Regions from separate parts of the Thermacetogenium phaeum DSM 12270 genome, predicted to be linked through region 2. Evidence: riboswitches for the same ligand, from Rfam matches in the RefSeq annotation. Region 2 holds a riboswitch; the other holds the start of a gene.
What was found. Region 2 has a riboswitch for cyclic di-AMP ahead of eam (glutamate 2,3-aminomutase). Riboswitches for the same ligand answer to the same signal wherever they lie in the genome.

Region 1: linked by a shared signal. The riboswitch ahead of TPH_RS09185 (LysM peptidoglycan-binding domain-containing protein) and the one ahead of eam (glutamate 2,3-aminomutase) in region 2 are both predicted to bind cyclic di-AMP.

Annotation. Positions count from the first base shown of each region.
Region 1 covers NC_018870.1:1,859,384-1,866,981, reverse strand. The annotation lists gene TPH_RS09190 (radical SAM protein) at 1-410, shown strand, start outside; gene TPH_RS09185 (LysM peptidoglycan-binding domain-containing protein) at 515-1,789, opposite strand; cyclic di-AMP (ydaO/yuaA leader) riboswitch at 1,794-1,989, opposite strand; gene nuoE (NADH-quinone oxidoreductase subunit NuoE) at 2,193-2,798, shown strand; gene TPH_RS09175 ((2Fe-2S) ferredoxin domain-containing protein) at 2,880-3,278, shown strand; gene nuoF (NADH-quinone oxidoreductase subunit NuoF) at 3,307-5,100, shown strand; gene fdhF (formate dehydrogenase subunit alpha) at 5,132-7,598, shown strand, end outside.
Region 2 covers NC_018870.1:2,253,090-2,260,687, forward strand. The annotation lists gene fliD (flagellar filament capping protein FliD) at 1-39, opposite strand, end outside; gene TPH_RS11020 (transposase) at 203-1,534, shown strand; gene fliD (flagellar filament capping protein FliD) at 1,714-2,586, opposite strand; gene TPH_RS11030 (hypothetical protein) at 2,814-3,146, opposite strand; gene TPH_RS11035 (hypothetical protein) at 3,143-3,418, opposite strand; cyclic di-AMP (ydaO/yuaA leader) riboswitch at 3,828-4,030, shown strand; gene eam (glutamate 2,3-aminomutase) at 4,369-5,655, shown strand; gene TPH_RS11045 (type 1 glutamine amidotransferase) at 5,948-6,703, opposite strand; gene TPH_RS11050 (MurT ligase domain-containing protein) at 6,672-7,598, opposite strand, start outside.

The DNA.
Region 1 (7,598 bases), 390 kb from region 2:
GGGGGGAAGCGCCGGGAGTCGTTATGAATTACGACATCGATAGGGATCTGGTCAAAAGGCTTGCCGGTGCGATCGCGAACAACCGGGCCGGGAATGCGCTCTTGCTGGCCTCAGTATGGGGCAGGCCGCGCCTGGAAAGCATCCTTCCGGAGTTGTGCCGTTCCGGGGCGCAGGTGCAGATCCGCGCCGTTCCCAGCGTCATTTTTGGGGGGTCTATCGCCTCTGCGGGGCTCCTTACCCTCTCCGATTTTCGAAGGGCGCTCAACAGGGTTGTCGAGGAGGAGGGCGATGTTTTCGATCTCGTGCTGCTACCCGGTATTGCCTTTGACCGGTGGGGAAGAGACCTCCTCGGGCGCCCCTGGTGGGAACTGCGGCGTTGCACCAGAGGGAAGGTAGATATTGTCACCTGAAAGGCAGGGAAGTGGAAGGCCTTCCCCCTCATTTTTGGGAAAGGCCTTCCTTCGTTAAAGATAATCGATTTGGTTAAGCCGGACTCCTGAATTTTCCGGTGTTGCTACTTGTAGAAGACGTGGTTGCCGATTCTTCTCACGTAGGTGAGGGTGGAGAAGAACTCTCCGTAGGCCTTGTCCGGATTGAAGAAGAAGAGCGCTCCGTCTACCGGGTCCCACCCGGCGATGGCCGCCTCTGCAGCCCGGATGCACATGGGGTCCGGTGTGATGTAGATCGTGCCGTTCATCACCGGTTCGAACTGCCAGGGCTCGTAGATGACCCCGGTAATGGTGTTGGGGAATCTGGGGTCGGCCACCCTGTTGAGCACGACGGCGCCGACGGCGACCTGTCCTTCGAAGATCTCTCCGGCGGCCTCAGCCGTGATCAGCTGGGCGAGCAGGTAGGCCTCCTGCTGCGAGACGCTGTAGCTGCCACGGGAGGGCGGGTTCGTTTGCGTTTGGCCCGACCGGCTTCCCGGAATCAGGATGGTCTGACCCGGGTAGATCTCCGTGGAGTAGAGGCCGTTGGCCGCCATCAGCGCTTCAACCGTTGTACCGTAGGCCCGGGCGATCAGATAGAGGCTGTCCCCATATTGAACGGTGTACGAGGTCCCGGAGGGCGTGCTGCCACCGCCGTTTCCGGGGATGGTGAGAACCTGTCCCGGGTAGATCTCCGTCGTCCGGAGATTGTTGAGAGACATTATCTCCTCCACCGTTGTCCCGTAGGAGACGGCGATCAGGTAAAGGGTATCCCCGCTCTTCACCGTGTATTGAAAAGTGGACCCGCTGCCCGGTGGTACGCTGCTGCCGTCATCCCCCGATTCCGGCAGGGTGAGAACCTGTCCCACTTCGAGATGTGTTGTTTTTAAGTTGTTGAGGGAGATGATGGCATCGACGCTGGTGCCGTGATCCCTGGCGATCAGGTAAAGGGTATCCCCCTTCTTGACGGTGTAGGCTTTTCCGGGTTTGGCTGCCGTCACAGGCGGGAGCAGGATGACCTGCCCTGGGTAGATGCTGTCAGTCTTCAGGTTGTTGAGAGACATCAGGGCGTCGACACTGGTGCCGTGAGCTTTGGCGATCAGGTAAAGGGTATCCCCGCTTTTGACCGTGTACCGGTCGGGGATGACGATGATCTGTTCGGGTTCGATGTAGGTGCCGGAAAGGTTATTGGCCCGCATCAGATCAGATGGGGTGAGTCCGTAATCGCGGGAAATCAGGTAGAGGGTATCGCCTGGCTCGACGATGTGGTAGTCGGCGGCATGTCCGACGCCGGCAAAGGAGAGAACACCCAAACCCAAACCGACTAATGACAACAGCAGCTTGCGCAACGATACTCTCAAAAGCTCTTCCTCCCTTTCTTTGCCTCCGGGGTAAGCTGATGGGTTCGGTTGAAAGGTTGTCCCTACGCTACCGGACTAGCAAGCTTCCGGCAGCGATTCACCCCTGGGCACGCCGTGCAGGCGTTGCCCGAAAACGGTTCCCCCGTACCGCACTTTGCTCCCAGTTTTGTTTTTTTGTGCGGATTCGGCATATTTTTTTGTAATTGTGGCATTGTTTACATAATAAATCAAGCGGTAATATTAACCAGTTAACTGATCGGAAATACTTTGCAGGTTTTTTCATCATTCCAGGAGGTTTTTTCGTTTCCCTGTCGAATAGACTTCTTAAAGAAAATAGGGTTAAGCTCCGAAATTCCCAATAGCTTTCCCGATCTGCTCCCTTGAGCGGGTCGGAAAAGAGGTTGTGAGCGGAAGACTTTATAATGCCCTGCCGTTAACGGAGACGGTTGTTCCCTGTTGTCAGGATGATGATCCTGGCAACAGGTTATTTAAAGCAAAGAGAAGGGAGGGGGATCAGATGTCTGAAGCCTGCTGTGCGGAACCTGCCGGGGATGCCCAGAAGGAAAAGGAACTGCAGCAGCTTTTTGAGAAGTGGCGTGGTGTGAAAGGGGCTCTTATTCCGATCCTGCAGGGAGCACAGAGCATTTACGGATACCTGCCGAAAGAGGTGCTTCTGCGGATAGCCAAGGAGTTGAAGCTGCCTCCAAGCCGGGTATTTGGGGTCGCTACTTTTTATGCCCAGTTTCACCTCAGCCCGCGCGGGCGCAACATTGTCAGGGTTTGTCTTGGTACGGCCTGCCATGTGCGCGGCGGGGCCAGGATTTTTGAGCAGATGCAGAAAGAGCTCGGCGTCGGCAATGGGGAAACGACTCCGGATCTGCGCTTTACGCTGGAGACCGTTGCCTGTTTGGGCTGCTGTGGTTTGTCTCCGGTCATCATGGTCAACGACGATACTCATGGGCGCCTGACTCCGGACAAGTTGAAGGGTATTGTCGAGCGGTATCAATAGTTTTTCAACCTCTTAACTCGCGAAGGGAGGTGAAGACACCAGGTTCCGCCATGATCCTGATGGGGTCGTGGAGGTCGGCGTTTGCCGGTTGAGACCGGGTGCGGCACTATGAAGCTGAAAAGCAGGGAAGAACTGATTAAGTATCGTGAGGAAGCCAAAAAACAGATGCTGGAACGGAGTATGGAGAAGACCAGCATCTTCGTCGGAATGGGAACCTGTGGTATTGCGGCGGGGGCGCGCGAGGTAATGGCGGCGATTCTCGAGGAGGTCAACAAGCGCAACCTGCAGGTTAATGTCATTCAAACGGGCTGTATAGGGATGTGTGAACAGGAACCGCTGGTAGACGTACAGCGGCCCGGAGAGGATCGCATCACCTACAGGAAGGTCAGGCCGTCGGATGTGCCGAGGATCATCGTCGGCCACGTTATGCACGGAAAGATCGTCGAAGACCTGGCAATAGCCCGCTTTGAAGAGATCTAGCGGATTTTCTGAGGAAGGAGGGATTGAGGTGCACTTGGTCAGAGCCCATGTTCTGGTTTGTGGGGGTACGAATTGTACTTCTTCGGGTTCCCAGCAGGTTCGGGAAGCCTTCAAAAGGGAGCTCGAAAAAAACAAACTGGAACAGGAAGTTAAACTTGTTGAGACCGATTGCCACGAATTCTGTGAGACGGGCCCTCTGGTGATCGTTTATCCTGAAGGTACCTTTTACGTCAGGGTGACACCAGAAGATGTTCCGGAAATCGTAAGCGAACACTTGATAAACGGCCGTGTTGTCAAACGCCTGCTTTACAAGGCTCCTGTTGACGAGACCCGAATTCCGACCTACAAGCAGCTGGATTTTTACAAAAAGCAGTGCCGTGTTGCCCTGCGGAACTGCGGCTCAATCGATCCGGAGAAAATTCAGGAGTACATTGCCAGAGGGGGCTATGAATCTTTAGAAAAAGCGATTTTTGAGATGACTCCGGAACAGGTGATCGAAGAGGTTAAGCGTTCCGGGCTGCGCGGCCGTGGAGGTGGTGGTTTCCCCACCGGTTTGAAGTGGGAGTTCTGCCGCCGTTCGCCGGGGGACCTCAAATACCTGATCTGCAATGCCGACGAGGGTGACCCCGGTGCCTTTATGGATCGCAGCGTTCTGGAGGGCGACCCCCACAGCTTGATCGAGGGGATGGCGATTGCCGCCTATGCCATTGGGTGCCGGGAGGGCTACATCTACTGCCGTGCCGAATACCCGCTGGCCATCAAGCGGTTGAAGATCGCCATTGCCCAGGCGGAAGAGCTCGGTTTGCTGGGGGAAAACATCCTGGGAACGGATTTCACCTTCAACCTGCACATCAAAGAAGGGGCCGGAGCGTTTGTTTGCGGCGAGGAAACGGCTCTGATGGCTTCCATCGAGGGCAAGCGGGGGATGCCCCGGGTAAGGCCGCCTTTCCCGGCGCAGCGCGGTTTGTTTAACAAGCCGTCCAACATCAACAACGTGGAGACCTATGCCAATGTGCCGGTGATCATCGCCAGGGGGGCAGATTGGTTCGCCGCCATGGGCACCGAAAAGAGCAAAGGGACCAAGGTGTTCGCCCTGACCGGGAAGGTGAACAACACCGGTCTTGTCGAGGTGCCGATGGGAATTACCTTAAGGGAAATCATCTTCGAAATCGGCGGCGGTATAGTTGGGGGCAAAAAGTATAAGGGTGTCCAGATCGGAGGGCCTTCGGGTGGCTGCATACCTGCCGAACTGATGGATACACCCGTTGACTACGAGTCGCTGATCCAGGCGGGAGCCATGATGGGTTCCGGCGGCCTCGTCGTCATGGACGAGACGACCTGCATGGTCGACCTGGCTCGCTTCTTCCTGAACTTCACTCAGGCTGAGTCCTGCGGGAAGTGTACCCCCTGCCGGGAGGGAACGAAGCGGATGCTGGAGATCCTCACCCGCATCTGCAACGGTGAAGGGGTTCCCGAGGATATCGAGACCCTGGAACGGCTGGGACGGGTGATCAAATCCACTGCCCTCTGCGGTCTCGGAAACACCGCACCCAACCCGGTGCTTTCCACACTGCGTTACTTCCGGCATGAGTACGAAGCCCACATTTTCGACAAACGGTGCCCGGCCCATGTCTGTACCGCACTGCTGGTATTCAGTATTGATGAGGAAAAGTGCATCGGCTGCGGGCGCTGCCTGAGAGCCTGCCCGGTTGGTGCAATTTCCGGCGCAAAGAAAGAGCCCCATAAGATCGATCCTGAGAAGTGCATCAAGTGCGGCACCTGCTTTGAGAAGTGTAATCAGGGCGCCGTTTTACGACTGTAAGGTATCATAGGGGAAAAGGAGTGTGAGAAAAGTGGCTCTTGTTACCGTCACCATTGACGGACAGACGGTACAGGTCCCGGAGGGCACAACGGTATTGGAAGCCGCCCAGTCCATCGGGATTAAAATCCCGGCCTTGTGCCATGACCCGGACCTGACTCCGGTTGGGGCGTGTCGGCTCTGCGTCGTAGAGATAGAAAATATGCGCAATCTCCCCGCTTCCTGTGTGACGACGTGCACCGATGGCATGGTGATAAGGACGAATACACCCCAGATCAGAGAAGCGCGCAAGACAATACTGGAGCTCCTTATTGCCAATCACCCCCTGGATTGCCTGACCTGTGAAAAAAGCGGGGACTGCCTGCTTCAGGAGTATTGCTACGAGTACGGTGTGACCGGGGATATCTTCGGGGGGGAGAAGCACAGCTACCCCCTTGAAGACAGCAACCCCTTTTACATCCGCGACATGAATAAGTGCATCGTTTGCGGCCGTTGCATCCGGGCCTGTGAGGAGATCGTGGGGAGAAGCGTCCTGGATTTTGCCTACCGCGGTTTTAGGACCAAACCGGCACCATTTATGGATACCCCCATGATCGATTCCGACTGCGTTTACTGCGGCAGCTGCGTCGCCGTTTGCCCGGTCGGTGCCCTGACCGAGAAAGGGATGATCGGAAAGGGCCGCAGGTGGGAGGTCCAGAAGGTGAAGACGGTTTGCCCGTACTGCGGCACCGGCTGCACCATTGACCTCAACGTCAAGGACGGCAGGGTTATCGGGGTGACCGGCAACCCTGAAGGGGATGTCAACGGGCGCTTCCTGTGCGTCAAGGGGCGTTTCGGCTATCAGTTCATCCACAGCGAAGACCGTTTGCGAACACCCCTCATCAAGAGGAACGGAAAATTCGAAGAGGCGACGTGGGACGAGGCTATCAACCTCGTTGCTGCCAAGCTGAAAGAGACAAAGGATATGTACGGCCCCGACAGCATAGCTGTTCTCAGTTCGGCCCGCTGCACCAACGAGGAGAACTACCTGTTAAGCAAGTTCACAAGAGCGGTGATCGGTACCAACAACATCGATCACTGCGCCCGCCTCTGACACGCTCCCACAGTCGCCGGTCTGGCGGCAGCTTTCGGGAGCGGAGCGATGACCAACTCTATTAATGAAATAAGCGGAGCCGATTTCATCTTGGCCTGCGGTACCAATACCGCGGAATGCCATCCGGTGATCGGCTACAAGGTCAACAAGGCCGTTCGCAACGGGGCAAAGCTGGTTGTGGTCGATCCCCGGGAGACGGACTTTGCCCTGATGGCGACCGAGCATCTGCAGCTGAAGCCGGGTACCGACATAGCCTTCTTCAACGGGCTGGCCAACGTGATCATCAACGAGAATCTTTGGAACAAGGAGTTTGTCAACAACCGCACTGAAAACTTCGAAGCTCTGAAGGAAACCGTTGCCAAATACACTCCGGAATATGTCGAAGGGATCACGGGAATCCCTGCGGAAAAGATTAAAGAAGTGGCCAGGGCTTACGCCGGAGCCGAACGCGCCACCATCCTTTACACCATGGGTGTGACCCAGCATATCTGTGGAACGCATAACGTCTTTGCGGTGGCCAACCTGGCCATGCTCTGCGGCCAGATCGGCCGGGAGTCGACGGGCGTCAACCCGCTGCGCGGCCAGAACAACGTTCAGGGAGCCTGTGATATGGGAGCCCTTCCCAACGTTCTGACGGGCTACCAGAGCGTTGCCGACCCGGCGGTGCGGGAGAAGTTCGGGAAGGCCTGGAACTGCACCGTCCCCGAGAAAGCGGGCCTTACCGTCGGGGAAATGATGAATGCCGCCGCCCAGGGGGACGTCAAGGCGATGTTCATCATGGGTGAGAACCCCGTTTTGAGCGACGCCGATATCGGCCATGTGGCTGAAGGGCTGGCAAAGCTCGACTTTCTGGTGGTTCAGGACATTTTCCTGACGGAGACCGCCCAGTATGCCGACGTGGTGCTCCCCGCCGCCTGCTTTGCAGAGAAGGACGGTACCTTTACCAACACAGAGCGCCGCGTCCAGCGGGTGCGGAAAGCCGTAGAGCCGCCGGGAGAGGCCCTGGCGGACTGGGAGATCATCTGCAGGCTGGCTAATGCCATGGGTTACCAGATGAGCTACTCATCACCGGCGGATATCATGGACGAGATCGCCGGCCTGACGCCGTCCTACGGAGGCATTTCCTTCTCCCGCCTGGAGCAGAAGGGGATCCAGTGGCCCTGCCCGACGCCGGATCATCCGGGGACGCCGTTCCTGCATGCCGAGAAGTTCAGCCGCGGCCTGGGCAAGTTCCACGCTGTGGAGCACGTTCCGCCGGACGAGCAGCCTGACGAGGAGTATCCCTTTATCCTCAGCACCGGCCGCCGCCTGTACCACTACCATACCGGCACCATGACCAGGAAGGGCGTTCTGAATGACTTCATGCCTGCCGATTACCTGGAGATTAACAGCGCTGATGCCGGACGCC
Region 2 (7,598 bases):
AGGGCAATGGCGAAAAAAATTTACCCCGGTGCGATCCAGGTTTTATGCTGGTTGTGGGTATGGGCAAACGGTCTTTTGGCAAAATTGACCCCACAGAAGAAAAACGAAGGAATGGAGAGAAACAACGGGAAATAAAAAGGGAAACCTCTCTTTATAGCGAATTCTTTTTTAAACACCCAAAAAACCAAAGGAGGTTTCCCTTATGGCTATTATACCACAACAACGCCTCTTTGGGTGGCGAGAAATAGATGAACTGGGCGATCTGGAGCGCCTGGCATTGGTACTCCGTCATCTGCCTGATGAAGAGCTGATGCGCAAACTGGAGCGGGAACGGGCAAAAGGCCGAAATGATTACCCGATTCGTGCGGTCTGGAACTCGGTAGTGGCGGGGGTAGTCTTCCAACATCCATCCATTGAGAGCCTGCGGCGGGAACTGGCCCGCAACGCCCAACTGCGGGACATTTGTGGCTTCGACCCGTGTTTGGGAGAGCGGGCAGTTCCACCGGCTTACGTATACAGCCGCTTTCTGGGGAAACTTATGTGGTACTCCGGCGAAATAGAAAGAATGTTTGACCGGCTGGTGGAAAAAGTGAGCACACTGCTACCGGATTTCGGGCGGGTTTTGGCAATGGACAGCAAACCCATAAATAGTCTGGCCCGGGGCAGAAAAAAGGACGAAGAAGAAAAGCCCCGAAAGCCCGATGGGCGCCGCGACACCGATGCCGACTTTGGCAAGAAAACGTACCGGGGGCGAAGAAAAGACGGAACACTGTGGGAGAAAGTAGTTTCATGGTTTGGCTATAAGCTTCATCTTATAGTTGATGCTGTCTATGAATTACCCGTAAGCTTTTCAGTAACGAAAGCATCTGCCAGCGATATCCAAGAGGGGCATCAACTGATTGCGCGACTAGAAGAACAACAGCCGGAGATTATAGAACGTTGTGAAGTGCTAACAGCGGATAAAGGGTACGACGACACGAAACTAATCGTGAACCTGTGGGACGAACACCAGATCAAGCCGGTGATTGACATCCGCGACATGTGGCGGGACGGTGAAGACACACGGCTTTTAACAGGGAAAGACAATATCGTTTACGACTGCAGGGGAACGGTCTATTGCTACTGTCCCGAAACCAACAAGCGCCGGGAGATGGCCTTTGGGGGTTTTGAAAAGGGCAGGGAAACTCTGAAGTATCGCTGTCCGGCCCGGCACTACGGGGTGGAATGTCAGGGGATGGAGCGATGCCCCGCAGCTTGCGGTGTACGCGTTCCTCTTGCTGAAGACCGGCGGATCTTCACCCCCTTGGCGCGGTCCAGCTACAAGTGGAAGAGAACCTACAAGAAGCGTACAGCCGTGGAAAGAGTGAACGCCCGCCTGGACGAGGCCTTTGGATTTGAAAAACACTTCATCCGGGGCCTGCAAAAAATGAAGCTGCGCTGTGCGTTAGCGCTAACCATAATGCTGGCCATGGCGGTGGGCCGGATACAGGAAAAACAAGGAATGAATATGAGGAGCCTGGTGAAGGCGGCCTGACGCCGGCACTCTAGAAAAACAAAAAAACAAATGGATGATGCACCAAGGGGTAAGTATGCCCTTTTCGTGGAAATAATGTTTAATATCGGTTTGAAAGTGCTGCATTTTTGCTCAAAAAACCGCAGTGTTGGTGTTTGCTGTTTACACCGAAGTTAAAAAATGTTTACAGCGCAAATAGCTTACTTGTCCACAAAGCTCTTGACGGTATCCACCACAGCGTCGACATCGTGGGCCACCGAAACGGTTACGGTCCTGCCCGGATCGGCGCCCCAGAAGTTAAAGGTTACCCCGTTTACCGTATAGCTGTTGGTGTGGCTGGTTATTGCAAGGCCGTTGATCTCGAAACTGGCATCGGTGCCACCTTTTTCGTTGGCCTCCTCAATCTGCAATACGCCAGTCATAAAAGAACCTGTTACGTCTTCTACCTGTATCTCTGCCCCCTCCTGGTTATCCCCCGTCTTGATGGTGGAAATGGCGATCCTATCCGTAGTAGCATCGTAAAACATGCTGACACCTGCTGCCTTATTGGCATTAACCGTTGCGATCACTTTATTCAAAGAGTCGGTATCACCGTCAAAGGTAAATGTCTGTCCGTTAATGGTGAATGAAAATGTGTGGTCTGTATCCCAGCCAAAACTGTTCGCGAACTTACTCTCCTGTGAAGCCAGAGGAGCATCGGGATCAATAACAAACCCCTCTTTGGTTATCGCGGCAGCGCTGGCATTAGTGGCTATAGTAGCCAAACTCTCAACTTTTACCAGATAGCTGGTAGAAACAGCATTACCTCCCGCCGCAGCCGTCACGATGCCCTCATCGCTTGATGTCGCCTTCTTAGCCAAGAAGCTGCTCTGCAGCCTGAGGTTAGAGACCACGTTCCGCAGGCTCAAGAGGCTGGCGTTGAGCGACCGGTAGTCCTCCTGCTTCCACTGCCAGATCTGCCTGTCCTGAATTACCTTATCCAGGCGCATCCTCTGCGCCTTCATCAGATCGGAGACGATTTGGTCGACATCCAATCCCGATGCCAGACCGCTTACCCGGTTGATTCCTGCCATCCGGTTCCCCTCTTTCCGAACCAATTTTCTATCTTTATTTAATTAATCGAAAAAGACCGGCGGAAACTTTAGCCTATTTTTTCCGCAGCCAACGAAGGAAAGAATTATAAAAGCCCCCACCTCAGGCGGAAGTTCCCCTACGGCATTCCCGCCGCAAGGTCCGGGAAAGAACAAACAACCGGCAGCACACAAACGCTGCCGGCCTCATCTAAAATTTTACTTTAGATTTACTTTCCTTCTTTATCCTTCTCAGTGTACGGTATCGGATCGAGCACAGGGTCGTGCTTGTAGTCGGGCCTGTACCCCGGTCTGTACCCGGGATCATAACCGGGATAAGGCGGGCAGACCGGAGGCCGCAGCCTCTCATCGGGGTCACAGACGCCCTCCTCCCTGAGCAGTGACCGCAGGGCCTCCATCTCTTCCCTCTCACTTTGGATCATCATCTGGAGAACGGCCCCACAGTCGGCCGGCACCATCCCGGCTATCCTCCTCCAGAGTTCGACTTCCTCTTCGTCGAGCCTGAGAACGCGCCTCACATAATCCTGCCAAACCCCCGTCATTTTGACCCCTCCTCCTTCGTTTGATCGGAACCCTCCTGGTAAGGATAGCAATCGCCGGGCGGCTGGTATCCAGGATCAGGATAATACGGCATTCTATCACAGCAGCAAGCCAGGAGCGTATTCCAAAAGTGAGCCGTCTTCACCTCTTCCATTATGACGCCCAACAGCTGTTGAGCGACCGCAGGCGGAGCGGAAACGACGGCCATTGACAGAAGACGTATTTCCTCCAGGTCATATTCCAGGGCTTTTCTCGCCATATGCTGGTAGCTCATGCATAATCCCCCTTTACATGCAGATATTTTTATTAATGATAATGTATGACACTTGCTGGATTATCGTGCCAGTTTTAAGAACATTTAAGAAGGGGCTTCTTGCAGCAACCCGGGCAGATGACGGCGCAATGTCTTAACGGGATGCTGTTGAACTAATCACGGGCAGCGGCCGTCCGATTACCAAACACTAAGGGGTTGACCTGATTTCTCTTTGACGCTTAATCATTTTAAGAAAAGCGGCCGGCAGGAGGGGTGATGATCAAAAACGAATGCGCTTCTGTTCTGGTAAGGGAGGTCTTCCTCCTGAGGGCGAAGAAGCATCTGCCTGGCGGGAGGCGGCAGCAGAGGCCAGATATCAGATAACTGTCATTGACACATGTTATATCAGATAGTATAATATTTAATAAAAAAACCGGTAACGCTGAATTCTCTTCGGAGAAGCGGGGAAACCAATTTTTGGGGTGAATCCCGGCGCTCGAAACGTTCGGCAAGGCTGTGAGGCACACCTGCGGGCGGTGCCGCCGAATGGGCAGCATTAACAGAGTTGCCGGGTAGGGTTACCTTGCGACCCGAACCCGTCAGCTAACCTCGTAAGCGTAGGAAGGAAGGCCAGTTCAGGTTTGGTTTTGCGTGAATCACTGCCCACCTTGCGCTTTCCGGGCAGTTTTTTGCTACTATGGTATATATTTGCAAATCGCCCTTCCTTGCCGGATGCCTCCGTGCGTAATTTGACGTGATTTCACAAAGCTAATCGAAACAGAACCGTTCAGCGGAATGGCAGTTGTGAATCGACTCCGGAAAAGCCTCAAACGTCCCTGCCGCAGTGGAGCTTTTTCGTGGTCGTGAGAGAACCACATTAAATTTTCAAAAGTTTCAAAAGAAGGATACCGTTCGGTTAGAAAGGCATAACCGGAGTCAAAAACAAGAACCAAAGAAAGGAAGGTGGACGCATGGCAATCAGGTTCGAGAATATTTCTTTCGAACAGCCGGAAGTCTTGAACACCAACTCTACCGGTGAAGAGCGCAGGCAGTTCGCCATAAAAAGAGCTGCTGAGCTGAGGGAGAAAATCAGAGATTATCTGGATGTTAAGGGAAAAATACCTACCGGATTCGACAGAATCGACGAATACGAAAGGGAGCGCCGGCGCATTTTGGATTCTCTGCAGGCAGGAGAAGATGACTGGAACGACTGGCGCTGGCAGCTGCGCCACAGGGTATCCGACGTAGAGACCTTAAGCCGCTACGTCGAACTGAGCAAGGAAGAAAGGGAGGAAATCGCCGAGGTCAGCAAGCAGTTTCGGTGGGCGCTGTCACCTTACTACTTAGCCCTGGTGATGGCCGACGAGCCTCATGGAGCGCTCTGGAAGCAGTCCATACCAAGCATTCAGGAAGTCACCGATAAAAACGGCAGCGAAGACCCAATGGCCGAGCAGTGGACCTCACCCGCACCGGGCGTAACCAGGCGCTACCCGGACCGCATGATCATCAACGTCACCAACAGGTGCGCCATGTTTTGCCGCCACTGCCAGCGGAGGCGCAACATCGGAAATAAAGACCGTCATCAAACGAGAGCCACCCTGGAGGCGGCGCTGCAGTACGTGCGCGACAACGAAGAGATACGGGACGTCCTGGTCACCGGCGGTGACGCCCTTCTGCTCAGCAACCGCACTCTGGACTGGCTACTCAGGGAGCTGCACAGCATTCCTCACGTCGAGATCAAGCGGTTAGGAACGCGCACCCCAGTGACGCTTCCGCAGAGGATCACACCAGAGCTCTGTCGGATCCTGGAGAAGTATCCTCCCATCTACATCAACACTCAGTTCAACCACCCGCTGGAGGTGACACCGGAGGCCAAGAGAGCCTGCGACATGCTCGTCAAAGCGGGGGTGGTATTAGGAAATCAGGCCGTGCTCCTGCGGGGGGTTAACAACGATCCCCACGTGATGAAAAAGCTCAACCAGGAACTCCTGAAAATCCGGGTGCGGCCCTACTACATCTTCCATGCCAAGAACGTCAAGGGCACCAGCCACTTCATTACCTCGGTGAAAGAAGGACTGGAGATTATGGAACACCTGCGGGGCTACACGTCAGGTCTGGCGGTACCAACTTACATCATCAATGCCCCGTACGGCAACGGAAAAACACCTATCGCCCCCAATTACCTGCTCGGCAGAAAGGGGAACCAGATTCTCCTCCGCACCTGGGAGAACAAGATCATCCCTTACGAAACGCCCTAAAACGGTTCTCCCGCCGATTGAGGGTTTAACGCCGCAGCAGTGCACTCAGAAGCGGGGAACAGCTGACTCGCCGGAGGCAAGCCGGGTCGGCGGCAGTCGTCGGACCGGAGAGCGGGACAAGCAGGAGGAGGCACCCGAGCGGCAGCCACCCCTGCAGCTGAGCGTCCCGGCGCAGATCTCAGTGCCTACGGCGCTCCTAGCCGGAGAACTGCTTTCCGCCGCTTAAGCGCGGATGTTTCTACAAGACATCGGTTCTAAAACAGTAGTCCGAGGACAATAATAAGCGCCTGTGTTAAAGCAGGCGCTTTTTCACTGCGTCGTGGGCGTAGATCTCCAGACCGTCATCGAGCGGCTCCAGGCGCACCTCACCGTAGCGGCGGGAGAGCGCCCTGGCAATTAAAAGGTCGGCAAAGTGGGGATTCTTCGACAGAAGGGGGCCGTGCAGGTAAGTGCCGAAAGCATTCCTGTAACAGGCTCCCTCTGTGCGGTCTTTCCCGTTGTTACCTTTCCCTTTCAGGACCCTGCCGAGTGGACTGGCGCCCTCCCCCAGGAAGGTGCGCCCGGAGTGGTTTTCAAACCCTACGAGAGTTGGCAGGGGGCGGCAGCCCACCTGCTCCATCTCCTTCAGGAGAGCGGGCTCTACCTCCAAGAGGATATTCCCCCGCAGCCGCTTCTCCCCGGCTTCGGTATGAACATCAAAGAGGCCCACACCGGGCAGCAGCGAGCCATCGCGGGCGCGGTAATATCTCCCCAGAAGCTGGTAGCCCCCGCAGATACTCAAGACAACAACGCCCTGCTCGACGGCCTCCCGCAACAGAGGTCCCTTCTCTTTCAGATCCCTGCTCACCAGCCCCTGCTCCTGGTCGGCCCCTCCTCCCAGAAAAACAAAGTCGTAATCCGTGAAATTCACGCGGTCGCCTAGAGAAATCCGGTCCAGCTCCACATCGATACCGCGCCATTCGGCACGACGGCAGATGATCAGCACATTCCCCCGATCACCGTAGAGGTTGAGAAGGTCAGGGTAAAGATGGCATACCTTGAGGCGCACCCTTTTCCACCACCTCTCCCAGCAGCCGCAGCAGCCGCGCATAGTCGAAAAGTCTGGTATACGTCGCCAGGATGTAAAGCTCTTCCGCATCCTGATCCCCGAGGAGCCGCAGGCTCTCCTGCGGCTCCGGAGCGATGACGAGCCTCTCCAAAGGAACCCCGGCATACTTCAGGCAGACGGCCATGTCCCCCGCCCGGCGCCCGGAGCAAACGATCTTCTTAATACGGGGATCTCCGAGCACGGCAAAACCTGCATCCCAGAGCCAGGAGACATCCCTCCCGTCTGCCGCCAGGTCATTGACTGCGATCACCAGCGCCTTTTTCTTTTCCGTCCCCAGAATCGTTTTCAAAACCTCGTTCGCTCCGGTGGGGTTTTTAATCAGAGCCAGGACGCAGGGGCGCCCCCGAAAGATGAATTCCTCCATCCTGCCGGTGGCAGTCTTGTAGTCGAGGAGCGATCTTTTGACTTCATCGACCGACACCCCGCACATCAGAGCCGCTGCCGTCGCCGCCAGAACGTTGTATGTGTTGTAGAAGCCGCGGAGAGGAGCCTGGAGGGTGCGGCGGCCTCCCCTTCCTGCTTCATCCCCGGCAGGATACTCACCGCCAAGGTCTTCGGGGCGCGCCACCAGATCAAAGGTCAAACACTCATCAGAGCGCACCCTTTCAGCGGTGAACCGCAGCTCCGGCCGTCTGAAGTCACACCGCGGGCAGTAGTAATCACCGAGCTGCCCGTAATAGTAGCAGCGGTAAGAAAGGGCTTCCCCACACCGGGGGCAGTAGCCGCTCTCTTTGACCTCCTCCAGCTCCCCAGACACTCCCTCCCACGCGCCCGTGAGCCGGGCGTCAGCGGCGCCTATACCGTAATAGCTCACCTTTTCCCGCCCATACCCCAC